Regions from separate parts of the Desertibacillus haloalkaliphilus genome, predicted to be linked through region 4. Evidence: riboswitches for the same ligand, from Rfam matches in the RefSeq annotation. Region 4 holds a riboswitch; each other region holds the start of a gene.
The links. Region 4 has a riboswitch for S-adenosylmethionine ahead of KH400_RS08385 (methionine ABC transporter ATP-binding protein). Riboswitches for the same ligand answer to the same signal wherever they lie in the genome.

Region 1 (3,533 bases), on a different contig from region 4:
AACATAAAAAAAACTAAGAGAAGTTTTCCCTTAGGTGATTTCGAATATGTATAGGTAAGAGTCCCAATTGTGCCGTAAAAACTTAGTTTTGAACCTGCTCTCACGCAGGTGGGTGCTCTGTCTAAATCTTCATACGTCCTCAGTTGTAAAGGCATGTACTCCGATTTATGAACTGCAAGCTCCCTCTTATAAAGTGTTGGCTCAAAACGTAGAGTATCCTACGAACACCTTAGGACTCTTAAATTTCTTACATTTATCATACCATGTGTTATGAAGCGATTCAATAACATTTTACGGATATTTTACAGGAAATCATTTGCCGCTTGATTTGAGGACAAGGCCTAGTTATGGTACATTTAACTGTGATAAAGGAGGCGTTACTTTGAAACCTGTAGCCATTCATCGTTGTGTTGAGATCTACCAAGAAATCGGTTGGACAGAGAAACGAACAGTAGAAAACTGGTATGACCTCGAGCTATATAACAGCGAACTTCATATGAACGGATCAGTCATTGCGCTAACTCGAATTTTTGATATGTCTTACCGACCTATTAATTCAGGGTTCGGCTTTTTATATTTACATACTGATTCTGGTGTGAAATCGTTATACGTCAAAACGCCGCCTCACCATTTTATTGACTCATTTAAACAACTGAAACAAAAAGCATAATTAACGTGCGTTCAAGAGGCAGCGCACGAACAAACAACCAAGAACTTTGACAGTCATTTTTACCGAAGTTTGTGAACATCCCTTAAAAATATTTATACAGCTGCTTCAAGCTTCACTAGTTTCCTCCCATAAATGGGATAAGAGTCATAGACATCCGTTAATGGCAAGTATTCAACGCACGTATCCGTAGTGATAAACCAACCGAAGCCCTCATCTTCTTCAATGACTTCATTCAGGTGGTAAGTGATCTGATCCAAATGCTCTTTCACCCGATCAACATCCTCTTTCTTGAAAAAAAGAAGCCATTCACTTTGGTTGGTACATGCTTTTATGTTTTTTCGTTTATATTCAGGTTGCTTCGTTTGTCTAAAGTGATGAACAAAGTCTTCAACCATACTATTTGCTGTCGGTTCTTTTCCAGCCCCTGGCCCAGTAAATAATAAGTTTGTACCAGACTCTCCTTCAAGATGAACCGCATTTGTTACGCCATCGACTGTAGCTAACGGGTGGCTTTGTGCGACAAAGCTAGGTCGTACTCCCCCAAAAACACGTTCTCCATCTGTTCTTGCTTCAGCAACGAGTTTCATTTTCAGCCCATGTGTTTTTGCCGCCTCAATATGCCAACGCTCAACGTTACGTATCCCAATGCGGGCAAACGTTGACTGTTCAGCCCAGCTTCCAAAGCATAACTTACTTAAAATCCGTAGCTTATACCAAGCATCAAACCCCTCTACATCATCTGTTGGGTCCGCTTCAGCAAAACCCAGAGCTTGGGCCTCTTCTAGAACTTCGTCAAAATCGCGCCCCTTCTCATTCATCTCTGTAACTATGTAATTTGTCGTTCCATTTAAGATCCCAGAAACCTTAGTGATTGCGGTTGTTGGTAACAAGGAGCTGAGGACATTAATAATTGGGATTCCTCCAGCAACGGCTGCTTCATAACTAATAAAACTACCATGCTCATTTGCAAGTGCTTCTAACTCACGACCAGCAAAAGCAATTAATTTTTTATTAGCTGTAATTACAGGTACATTCCTGTTTAATAGACGACTAATATAATCTTTGGCTGGTTCAACACCGCCCATTTGCTCAAAAACGATATCATACCGATCCTTAAAAAAGTCATTCGGATTATCAGTAAATAATTGCTCATCAGCATTTCTTTGTTTTTGAAAATCTTTCACCAAAATCTTTTTTACCTCTACTCGATCTCCTAATACCTGTTCTATTTCAGCCTTTGCTGAATAAATTCGTTCAAAAACACCTTCCCCGACTGTCCCAAATCCAAGTAAACCGATAGATATCATTGTGTCATCCTCCTCTGCGTAAGTAAAAAAAACCTTTCCGATAAGGAAAGGTTTTTTAAAAATACCGTTCACTTATCTTTCAGAGCGTTCACGCTCTGCTGAAATTAGCACCGTAGTTTGTGAATACAAACCGGTTGCCGGGTGTCACAGGGTCAGTCCCTCAACCACTCTTGATAAGTAATTTATGAAAATGTCTTATTATTTTTAAGCTTGAGACTAATTATAGCGAGGAGTCTCTGCTTCTGTCAATGATAAATTATGCCTTTACTTCTTCCTCTTCTTTTTTCGGAACAATGCTTAAGTTTAATTCCTCAAGCTGAGCATCACTCACTTCACCTGGTGCATTTGTGAGGAGGTCACTTGCACTCGCTGTTTTAGGGAAAGCAATCGTATCACGTAGGTTCGTTCTGCCTGCTAAAATCATGATCATGCGATCCAACCCAAGGGCAATTCCTCCATGAGGTGGTGTACCATATTCAAAGGCATCCATTAAGAAGCCGAATTGGCTTCTTGCTTCTTCCTCAGAGAAGCCAAGTGTTTTAAACATTTTTTCTTGAAGATCACGCTCAAAAATACGTTGTGATCCGCCACCTAATTCATACCCGTTCAGCACAAGGTCATAAGCTTCAGCACGAACACGACCAGGGTCAGTATCTAAATGCTCAAGATCTTCTTTCATCGGTCTTGTGAACGGATGGTGTAAGGCAACATAACGCTTAGCATCTTCATCATATTCAACAAGCGGGAATTCAGTCACCCATAAGAAGTTGAACTTACTTTCATCAATTAAACCAAGTTCCTTACCGAACTTCAGACGAAGGGCACCCATACTATCAAATACGACTTGTTTTTTATCAGCTCCAAAGAATAGAAGATCGCCAGGTTCTGCATCAAGCGCTTGTCTAAGTGCTGCTGTCTCTTCTTCGTTAAAGAATTTAGCAATCGGCCCTTTGAGCTCATCTTCTTCGACTTTTAGCCATGCAAGCCCCTTCGCACCATAAATCGCTACGAAGTCAGCTAAATCATCAATTTCTTTACGAGAATAACGAGTTGCTACCCCCTTCACATTTAATCCTTTAACGATTCCACCGTTTTCAATTGCATTTGTAAACACCTTGAACTTACTATCTTTTACGATATCTGAAAGCTCAACAAGCTCCATCCCAAAACGTGTATCTGGTTTATCTGAACCGAAACGATTCATCGCATCATCATACGTTAAACGTTCAAAAGGCGTGTTAATGTCCATTCCTTTAGTTTCTTTAACGATTTTTGCCATCATCGTTTCCATCATTGAGATTAAATCTTCTTTTTCCATAAATGATGTCTCAATATCGACTTGGGTAAATTCAGGCTGACGGTCAGCACGTAAGTCCTCATCACGGAAACAACGAACAATTTGATAGTAGCGCTCAAATCCCGAAACCATTAATAATTGTTTAAATAATTGCGGCGACTGTGGTAAAGCATAAAATTCGCCATGATGAACACGACTTGGAACTAAATAGTCACGCGCCCCTTCTGGTGTACTCTTCGTTAACATCGGTGTTTCAATT
Region 2 (3,533 bases), on a different contig from region 4:
GCCCGAAGAATAACGCAACATCACCTTCTTTACCTGCATTGGCAGAACAGTGCATCGAAAGAACATTTTGCTCCGGCAGCAAGTAATTCATCACTGAGAAGATTGATTTTTTCATTTCACCAGCATATTCAGTACCACCGATGAGAACGATTCTCTCTTCAAATGAGACCATAATAAATGTTTCTGAATTCGTACCATCAACAACAGGATCCGCTTTGAATTCTGGAGCAGAAACGATTGTGAATTCAGGAGTAATTGTTTCTAACTCTTCTTGTGTTGGACGAATGAATAATTGACGTGCAAAAAGGTTGTGCCAAGCAAATTCATTAATGACTTGGATTGGTAAGCGATAGCTTGAATCAGCACCAGCATACGCGTGAGAAACAAACACTTCATCTTTCTCTTTTAAGTGATCAAGTACTTTTTTATAAAGTTTTGAAAATGTTTCTTTATCAATCGGCTGGTTGACAGAGCCCCAATCAATTTTGTCTGATACAGAAGCTTCGTCTACAATAAATTTATCTTTAGGGGAACGACCAGTGTATTTTCCTGTTTCAACGTTTAAGGCACCACTTTCAGTCAAGACCCCTTCATTTCGCATTAGTGACTTTTCGACTAACTTTGAAATCGGTAAGTCTAAAAGAACATTCTCTCCGCTTAAAATTTGGTCTAATTCAGTCCCAAAGCTAACTGTACTCATTTGCAACAAAACCCTTTCTTTTTAAGTATATTTTAATTTTATCATTGGTTAATTTTTGCTGTGCTTTTACTGTTGAAAATAGTATAACACATTAAAAATAATAGTCTATACTATTTTTATAAATTTCTTAAGTTATCACTAGTTCGTGCGAGGAGATTGTTAGATATAATATGAAGGAATGAAAACGAGTGTGTTATAAATGTACAAATGAATAAATAATAAAGGCTACTTTACTTGTCCCTTTTAGTATGTAACAATTGCTTGTTTAAGGCTTCTAGGTCGTTTTTGGTTACCGAAAAAGCGGCACCTGCATAGCATATGGAAGAAAGGGAGGGAACCTATGCTATGCCAGAAATAACAATGATGGATCTAGCAACAGTAGCGGCTGTTGTTGCTGCGCTTGTAACGGTTGTTGGGAATGCCTTTTCGATTGATAAAAAATATCGAGCGCTACTAGCGATCTTCTTTGCGATGATATTATGGTTTATTCCTCGTGAGTGGGGAAATGAAGTGCTAACAGCGTTAGTGATTGGGTTAACCGCAAGCGGGGTATATAGTCAGGTAAAGCCTAGGGATAACCAAAATGAACTATTGCGACTGCAAATGCGCGAGGAAGAACGTCAAGAGCAGGAAAATAGAAGGAATAACACACAGGATACGCCGTATTAACAGCTTGGTTGTGTACCATACATGGAAACAAATAGCGATGTCAACCGTCATTGGTTGACATCGTCTATCATCTACGTTATGATATGTCGCGAACGGATACTCTTATCCCGAGTAGGTGGAGGGACAGGCCCGAAGAAACCCAGCAACCAACACCAATAAAAAATGGTGAAAAGGTGCTAACCTGCAAGGCGTAGCCTTGATCGATAAGAGGTGAAAGGTGAATGGACCAACCCTTTTCCTCATTGATGGAAAAGGGTTTTCGTGGTTATACATGTTCAGTTCATACTCACAATAGTGGGGGGAATGAGTGCCGTATCAAATTTTAGCATAGTAGACAAATTGCTATTTCATGATAAGAGTAGAACAAGCCGTTTTTGTGAACACTTTTATGTAAATAGTCGATTTTGTCGGTGTGCGAAGGAGGATACTTATCATGGTAGAAAGAAGTCGTCGTTTATTTACATCAGAATCGGTAACAGAGGGGCATCCGGATAAGATTTGTGACCAAATTTCTGATGCGATTCTTGATGAAATTTTAAAAAAGGATCCGAACGCCCGCGTGGCATGTGAAACAACGGTCAGCACAGGGTTAGTGCTTGTGTCTGGTGAAATCTCAACGTCTACATATGTTGATATCCCGAAAGTCGTTCGTGATACAGTGAAGAACATTGGGTACACACGAGCGAAGTATGGATTCGATTCAGAAACGTGTGCGGTATTAACATCAATCGATGAGCAGTCAGCAGATATTGCTCAAGGGGTTGACCAAGCGTTAGAAGCACGTGAAGGTCAAATGACTGACGATGAAATTGAAGCGATTGGTGCCGGTGACCAAGGCTTAATGTTTGGTTATGCCAATAATGAAACGGATGAATTGATGCCATTACCGATTTCGCTTGCTCATCGACTCGCACGTAAGTTAACAGAAGTGCGTAAAGAAGAGGTCCTTCCATACTTGCGTCCGGACGGTAAAACGCAAGTAACGGTAGAATATGATGAAAATGGTCAACCATTACGAATTGACACGATTGTCATCTCAACACAACATCACCCTGAGATAACGCTTGAGCAAATTCAACGCAATTTAAAAGAATATGTAATTGCGCCAGTCGTACCAGAAGGGTTAATTGATGAAGATACGAAATATTTCATTAATCCGACGGGTCGTTTCGTTATCGGTGGACCACAAGGGGATGCGGGCTTAACAGGGCGTAAAATCATTGTTGATACGTACGGTGGATATGCTCGTCACGGTGGCGGTGCATTCTCTGGTAAGGATGCAACAAAGGTTGACCGTTCGGCAGCATATGGTGCGCGCTATGTCGCTAAAAATATCGTTGCAGCTGGTCTTGCGGATAAGTGTGAAGTTCAGCTTGCATATGCCATCGGTGTGGCACAGCCAGTTTCCATTTCTGTTGATACATTTGGAACAGGAAAGGTTTCTGAGGAAGTACTTGTTGGGCTTGTTCGTGAAAACTTCGATCTTCGTCCGGCAGGTCTAATCAAAATGCTGAACCTACGTCGTCCGATTTACAAGCAAACTGCGGCTTATGGACACTTTGGACGCACAGATGTGGACCTTCCATGGGAGCGTACGGATAAAGCTGAAGCCTTGCAAAAGCAAGCGATGCTATAAGGGCGTCTTAACTACGATAAAAAGAAGCTTGGGGAGTTCATCCTCAAGCTTCTTTTTTAAAAATAGATAAGGGGAGATCACGAAAAGTATGAAAAGCAGGTTCAAGGAGAGCGATGAAATGTTGTATATGATACGATGAAGGTTCAGTAACCTAGCGCTTTGGTTCTTGCAAGCTCTTGTAATATTGCCCCTTCTCAACGTATTCACGGCGAATCCGCGCCATATCTTTGCGGTCTTCATCGGTAAGTTCTCTGACGACCTTGGCAGGACGTCCAAAGGCTAAGCTGTTAGCTGGGATTTTCTTTCCTTGTGGAACGAGGCTGCCTGCTCCGATAAAGGCTCCTTCACCAACTTCAGCACCATCTAGGACGGTTGAACCCATCCCGATCAGTGCATTTTTACGAAGGGTACAGCTATGGAGGATCACTTGGTGCCCCACCGTGACATCATCTTCTAAAATCAGTGGACAAAGCGGACTTTGGTGCAGGGTTGAATTATCTTGAACATTGACGCGGTCACCAATAAATG
Region 3 (3,533 bases), on a different contig from region 4:
AGCACGTATATGCTCTTAGCGAACCTAACTGAGCACCCGTTGATGCTGACATTATTGTCCATTGCTACATGCTGGACCGTCACCGGATTTTTCGTCTTTATTAATCGCTCAAACCAGATGGAACATCTACCAAAACCCGTTCTTTCTATGCCGTTTCAAAAAATCATTTCCAAGGTCTCACTAAAAAAAATCAAGAATAACAACAATGAAAGTAAGCCACTTTAAAGAAAAAACGAGGTGTTCACATGCTTTCAAATAACAACAACAAAACTGGTAACTATACGGTTGCTGGAACAAACATTGATGAGGTAAAACGAAAAAATCGCCAATCCGGCCTCACCTATAACGAAGTCAAACAGCTACTAGCCAAACGTGTCAATCATCGTTAATCCGCTGCATTATCACTCTAATCATTAGGCAATCACCCAATTATGTAATTTTAGGTTATTTGCCCAAACAATATTTCTCATCCTACATAGATTATGTATTGTAAGTCGCTCAAAAGACACTCATTATCTCAAAGGAGGTTTTCATTCATGAGCGCACATGTAGGAGCAGGTTATACAGGTGGATTCGCGTTAATCGTCGTGTTGTTTATTCTATTAATCATCGTTGGTGCAGCATTTGTAGGCTACTAATATAAGAACCATAAGGGATAGACGTAATGTCTATCCCTTTATTTTATGGCTTTGAAACTTTCATCACATAACCGGTCAACTCAAAGCTTCTACAACAGTCAGTTCTTACACACTCATTCCCCCCACCCTTCTTTTACACAAAATTACTATTCAAAAATATTGATTTTCTATTTCCTTTGGTCACAACAATGTAAGCGCTATATTAGGTATAGACTCAAAAATGGTTGTTGACAATATGTTTTATTTAATTTAACATTTAATCAATCTTAATTTTTAGAACTTTATAACTCTTATCAAGAGTGACTGAGGGATCAGGCCCTATGACGTCCGGCAACCTCCATTTTTTGGAACGGTGCTACTTCCTGCAGAATGTTTCATTCTGGGAGATGAGGAGAACGAATAAATTCGTACTGCTTCTTTCTTAAGGTGAAAGAAGCAGTTTTTATTTTATCAATCCCGGTAGCGATCCCAAATGAATATGGTTATTATTCAAAAAAATTTTTACTAAAAGTAGGTGAGCATATGATCGAAATCAACAATTTAGTGAAAGAGTATAAATCGAAAAAAGGGACCGTTCGAGGTGTTGACAATGTATCATTGGACATTAATCACGGAAATATTTTTGGAATCGTTGGTTACAGCGGTGCTGGTAAAAGTTCTTTATTACGCTGCTTGAATTTAATGGAAAAGCCTACTTCAGGAGCCGTTAAAATCAATGGCGTAAACCTTGTTGAACTGAATAATAAACAACTCCGTGATGCCCGACAAAAGATCGGAATGATCTTTCAACACTTTCACTTAACGAGCTCAAAAACTGTATTTGATAACATTGCTTTCGCCTTAAAAGCAGCAAAAAAATCTAAAGCAGATATTGAAAAACGAGTCGATGAACTTTTAGAGATGGTTGGGTTAGCTGATAAGAAAAACTATTACCCCTCCCAATTAAGTGGTGGACAAAAGCAACGAGTGGGGATTGCTCGAGCTCTTGCCAATGATCCGAAAGTGCTTTTATGTGATGAGGCAACGTCAGCACTAGACCCTAGTACAACAAAATCCATATTGAACCTCTTAAAAAAAATTAATCAAGAGCTAGGGCTAACAATTGTTTTAATTACTCATGAAATGGAAGTTGTCAAAGAGATTTGTGATCAGATTGCCGTTATGCAAAATGGACAAGTGATTGAAACAGGTCCCGTCTATGATATCTTTGCAAATCCAAAAGAAAATCTTACTCAAGATTTCATTCAAAGTGTTTTACAGTTTGAACTACCGCAACATTTAACTGACAACTGTAATGGAACAATCATTAAACTACAGTTTCAAGGGGCAATTGCTGAAGAGTCGGTCGTTTCTGATGTCCTCCAAAAGTTTCAAGTTAAAGGAAATATCCTACACGGTAAGATTGAATATATCAAAGAAAAACCTCTTGGTATTTTTGTTATGGAACTAAGAGGGGACGGTAAAGAAATAGAAGATTTACTAAGCTATTTAAGGAACCGTACACAAGGGGTGGAGGTGATTAAATATGGTAGAAGCACTAATCGAGTTATGGCCGGAGTTAAATAAAGCTTTTTTCGAAACTCTTTATATGGTTATCATATCTTTAAGTATTGCCATTCTTTTTGGTTTACCACTAGGTATTCTTCTATTTGTTACAGATCGTGATTTATTTTTAGAGAACAAAGTCATCAAATCATTCGTTGGTGTTTTTGTAAATTTAGTTCGATCCATTCCTTTTATTATTTTACTCGTAGCCCTGTTACCATTTACGCAATGGATTACTGGTACCACAATTGGACCAACTGCAGCATCCGTTTCACTGTCAGTGGCAGCGATTCCCTTCTTTGCTAGAATCGTAGAATCGGCAGTCAGAAAAATTGATAAAGGTGTTGTCGAAGCGGCAATCGCTGTTGGGGCAACACCATGGATGATTATCAAGGATGTCTTATTACCAGAGGCAAGGCCAGGAATTATCCAAGGCTTGACGATCACTACGATTAGTTTAATTGGTTACTCTGCCATGGCAGGTATCGTTGGTGGTGGGGGAATTGGTGATTTAGCCATTCGATTTGGCTACTACCGTTACGATAATACGGTCATGTTTACAACAATCATTATCTTAATTTGCCTAGTTCAGTTCATTCAGTATGCTGGGGACTACATCGCCCGCACGGTCGATAAAAGATAGTTGTTTAGTGATTTAAATTTTTAGTTTTATTAACTAAAAAGACAATATACATTCGCCTTATCGGCAAAATACATTCAAAAAGGAGAATAAAAAATGAACAAATTGAAATTATTTTTATTTTCATGTCTAATGATTGCGTTAGTTGCAGCATGCTCAAACAGCTCTGAAGAAGCAGCTCAAGACTCTGGACAAGCAGATGACAAAGGGACTTTAACGATTGGTGCAACATCTGGTCCATATAGCGACATGGTTACCAAAGCCATTCAACCCGGCTTAGAAGAACAAGGTTATACAGTTGATGTGATTGAATTTAATGACTATATTCAACCAAACACTGCATTAGGTAACGGGTCAATCGATGCTAACCTATTTCAGCATAAGATTTACATGGAGAACTTTGCTGAAGGTAACAATCTAGATTTATCCGAGGTTGTAGTTGTTCCTACTGCCCCAATGGGTATTTACTCAAACAAGTTTGATTCGATGGATGAAATTGAAGATGGGGCTGAAATTGCGGTTCCAAACGATCCAACTAATTTAGCACGTGCATTGCTCATGCTTGAGGAAGCAGGATTAATTACAGTTAATGAAGAGGCTAATCCCTTAACAATCTCAGAAAGAGACGTCGAAGAAAATGTGAAAAACCTAAATTTTTCTCCAATTGAAGCCGCTCAATTACCACGCGCTGTAGATAGTGTAGATCTCTC
Region 4 (3,533 bases):
TGTTGAGCCTTCTGATAAGTCTCAGGTTGATAAGTTAATGTCTGCAGATGAATATGAGGAAATGATTAAGGAAGACTAATCATAGTTGTTAGAGCGATCCGTGGTGGGGTTGCTCTTTTTATATGAAGAAAGAATGGTGCTAAACAGGTTGCCCGCGAATTTGGCATACTTACTTCCCAAGTGAGTGCAGTCGCTCGACCCTAGACGTGGAGCCAATTTCGAATACTTATGAAAGCGAACCCCATGCTTTCAACGCTTTCTGCATTGTCTCCACTACGTCGACTAGCGTCGACGCAAATGGTTGACACCATTTGCGGTCTTGCTCATCTAGAATTTCTCCTCTTTTTTTGTGAGTGGGTCCGAATGTTGTGTAGGTGTTGGCTGAGCGAGTGCCCGCATGAGAGTTGTATTGTGATCTTTTTAGTTGATTCAAGGAAGTTCTTTGGTAGTGAAGTCTCTCTGGGGTCCCCTGGACGTGGGAAAATGAAGAATGAGTCGCTCGACCCTAGACGTGGAGCCAATTTCGAATACTTATGAAAGCGAACCCCATGCTTTCAACGCCTTCTGCATTGTCTCCACTACGTCGACTAGCGTCGACGCAAATGGTTAGCACCATTTGGAGTCTCGCTTATCCTTTGCTTTGGGTCTGATCTTTTTTTGGGGATGTACGAACGGCATTTGGTGAAAGGGCTAGGGGAGTGCCCGCATGACGGTTGGATGGTGTTCATTTTAGTTTACTCATGGAAGTCCTTAAAGAATGAGTCGCTCGACTCTAGACGTGGTGCCAATTGCGTATGCTGAAGTATGATCATTTTTTACCTAACCAACTAACAACTAACTACTCAAGCTCGTTTGTGGTGTTAAGTTTTCGTTTGGGTGGTAATATTTATTTGAGTGAAGTGGTTGGTGTTTGGGAATGGTATGTGTATAGGGAACCAAAGGAGGTTTTCTTCATGGATAAGCAGCAGCTACAGAAGGTTGATATTACAGGGAAAGTTGAAGGTAAGTTTGAGCATGGCAAAATGAACTTGTATGTTGACAAAGCAAAAGTCGGTGAGATTGTCATGACGAACCAAGGGAACATGTATGAGATGTCAGAGGGGTTTGAGTTTGATCACAATAAAGTGTTCCGCTATGAAAAACCAGCCGGTCAAAAAGAAAAGTCGTACGTAGAAGGGTGCGACATGGGCTGGTGTTAATACGTAAGGCAGGCGCTTGGGAGTCCCTCCCAAGCGTCCTTTTTGGCCCCGTCCCTATAATCCTAATATTAACCAAACGTTTAATTAACTGCCAAGCTACTATTCTATCAAAATTTATTGACACAAAAACGAGCAGCGTGCTATGATACATGCAAGTATTAGCGAAAATTGAAGAATAACTCTTATTTAGAGAGGTGGAGGGACTGGCCCGATGAAACCCGGCAACCGCTAACGATCAAGTTAGAAAGGTGCCAATTCCTGCAAAGCAGTAGGCTTTGATAAATGAGAGAAAGGACAGCTAACCGAGATCAAAACCTTTCTGCTCAAACGATGAGGGAGAGGTTTTTTTAAGCTTAAAATCCATTTATAAATATTATTATTATATAGAAAGTAGGGACACCATGATTTCATTAGCAGGGATTCGAAAAATCTTCAAAACTAAAGACGGCCCTGTAACGGCAGTAGATAACATTGACTTAACGATAAATAAAGGCGAAATCTTTGGGATCATCGGCTATAGTGGTGCCGGAAAAAGTACGCTTATCCGCATGCTAAATATGCTTGAACGCCCAACAGAAGGCGATGTGAATGTTGCAGGTAAGAACCTTTCAAGCCTTCGAGGTCAAGCATTGCGCGAGGCGCGCCAAGAAATTAGCATGATCTTTCAGCACTTTAACTTGCTTTGGTCACGAACGGTCCGTGAAAATATCTCATTCCCACTTGAAATTGCAGGGGTGAAACGAGAAGAACGAGTGAAGCGGGTCGATGAACTGATTGAGCTCGTTGGTTTAAAAGGTCGTGGTGACTCTTATCCGTCACAGCTAAGTGGGGGACAGAAACAGCGAGTTGGGATTGCACGAGCGCTTGCCAACAATCCGAAAGTTTTGCTTTGTGATGAAGCGACATCAGCGCTTGATCCAAAGACAACTGATGCGATCCTTGATCTGCTTGTTGATATTAACCAAAAGCTAGATTTGACGATTGTCCTAATTACTCACGAAATGCATGTTATTCGTAAAATCTGTCACCGGGTTGCGGTGATGGAGGCTGGTAAAGTGGTTGAACAAGGTCCGGTCCTTGATGTCTTCCGCAAACCGCAAGAAGAGATGACAAAGGAGTTTGTGAAACAAGTGACAGAACCAGAGGAAACGAAAGAAACGATCGAGCATTTGCTTGCTGAAAATCCATCTGGAAGAGTCATTCAACTGACCTTTGTTGGTGATGAGGCTGAAAAGCCATTAATTACGGGGTTGATTCGTAAGTTTGATGTCGACGTCAATATTTTACAAGGTAAAATTTCGCAAACACAAGAAGGCTCTTATGGCACGTTGTTTGTCCGTATCGACGGTGAAGATGCGGAAATCACAAAAGCGATCGCATTCATCGACGAGCAACAAGTCGAAGTGGAGGTGATCGACCATGACTGAAGCATTTGCTAGCATGAAATGGGACAGGCTTTGGGAAGCAACGTTAGAAACACTATACATGACTGTGATTTCAGTCTCGGCGACATTTATCTTTGGTCTTGCGCTTGGATTAGTTCTTTATCTGACGAGTAAAGGCAACCTTTGGGAGAATCGCCTAGTCAATCAAGCCGTTAGTACGTTTGTGAACGTCTTTCGCTCAATTCCATTTATCATTTTAATTATCTTGTTAATTCCATTTACTCGCTATATTACCGGCTCAATGCTCGGTGCAAATGCAGCGCTACCTGCACTAATCATTGGTGCAGCACCGTTTTATGCGCGAATGGTTGAAATTGCACTCCGTGAGATTGATAAAGGTGTTATTGAAGCCTCGCAATCAATGGGGGCAACGAATGGACAGATTATCCGTAAAGTGCTAATTCCTGAATCAATGCCAGCGTTAATTTCAGGGATTACTGTTACCGCGATTGCACTTGTCAGTTATACAGCCATGGCTGGTGTCATCGGTGCAGGTGGACTTGGGCACTTTGCCTTTTTAGAAGGTTTCCAACGTAACAACAGTTTTGTAACCTTGGTGGCAACAATCGCTATTATCATCATTGTTTTCATCATTCAATGGATTGGCGATTTTCTCACATATAGAACAGATAAACGATAAGTTTAAGGGGGAAGAAAGAAATGAAAAAATTACTTGGTATTGCAAGTGCAACATTATTGTCATTATCACTAGTAGCATGTGGAACGGCAGACGAAGATAATACAGCTGACGAGACAACTGGCGATGAGGGAGCACAAGAAGAAAACGTCTCATTAGTTGTCGGAGCATCAGCTGTACCGCATGCGGAAGTATTAGAAGCAGCGACACCATTATTAGCAGAGCAAGGGATTGACCTTGAGATCGTTACGT

Region 1: linked by a shared signal. The riboswitch ahead of KH400_RS02775 (homoserine dehydrogenase) and the one ahead of KH400_RS08385 (methionine ABC transporter ATP-binding protein) in region 4 are both predicted to bind S-adenosylmethionine.
Region 2: linked by a shared signal. The riboswitch ahead of metK (methionine adenosyltransferase) and the one ahead of KH400_RS08385 (methionine ABC transporter ATP-binding protein) in region 4 are both predicted to bind S-adenosylmethionine.
Region 3: linked by a shared signal. The riboswitch ahead of KH400_RS07670 (methionine ABC transporter ATP-binding protein) and the one ahead of KH400_RS08385 (methionine ABC transporter ATP-binding protein) in region 4 are both predicted to bind S-adenosylmethionine.

What each region holds. Positions count from the first base shown of each region.
Region 1 covers NZ_JAHPIV010000002.1:120,853-124,385, reverse strand. The annotation lists RNA gene ssrS (6S RNA) at 57-239, opposite strand; gene KH400_RS02780 (hypothetical protein) at 383-670, shown strand; gene KH400_RS02775 (homoserine dehydrogenase) at 763-1,977, opposite strand; SAM riboswitch class I at 2,047-2,157, opposite strand; gene aspS (aspartate--tRNA ligase) at 2,234-3,533, opposite strand, start outside.
Region 2 covers NZ_JAHPIV010000001.1:344,599-348,131, reverse strand. The annotation lists gene pckA (phosphoenolpyruvate carboxykinase (ATP)) at 1-700, opposite strand, end outside; gene KH400_RS01635 (hypothetical protein) at 1,046-1,369, shown strand; SAM riboswitch class I at 1,469-1,579, shown strand; gene metK (methionine adenosyltransferase) at 1,803-3,005, shown strand; gene KH400_RS01625 (gamma carbonic anhydrase) at 3,157-3,533, opposite strand, start outside.
Region 3 covers NZ_JAHPIV010000005.1:245,051-248,583, reverse strand. The annotation lists gene KH400_RS07685 (hypothetical protein) at 1-225, shown strand, start outside; gene KH400_RS07680 (hypothetical protein) at 246-389, shown strand; gene KH400_RS07675 (YjcZ family sporulation protein) at 537-638, shown strand; SAM riboswitch class I at 926-1,031, shown strand; gene KH400_RS07670 (methionine ABC transporter ATP-binding protein) at 1,161-2,204, shown strand; gene KH400_RS07665 (methionine ABC transporter permease) at 2,164-2,826, shown strand; gene KH400_RS07660 (MetQ/NlpA family ABC transporter substrate-binding protein) at 2,920-3,533, shown strand, end outside.
Region 4 covers NZ_JAHPIV010000006.1:137,322-140,854, reverse strand. The annotation lists gene gcvH (glycine cleavage system protein GcvH) at 1-79, shown strand, start outside; gene KH400_RS08390 (YusG family protein) at 954-1,199, shown strand; SAM riboswitch class I at 1,379-1,488, shown strand; gene KH400_RS08385 (methionine ABC transporter ATP-binding protein) at 1,601-2,626, shown strand; gene KH400_RS08380 (methionine ABC transporter permease) at 2,619-3,284, shown strand; gene KH400_RS08375 (MetQ/NlpA family ABC transporter substrate-binding protein) at 3,305-3,533, shown strand, end outside.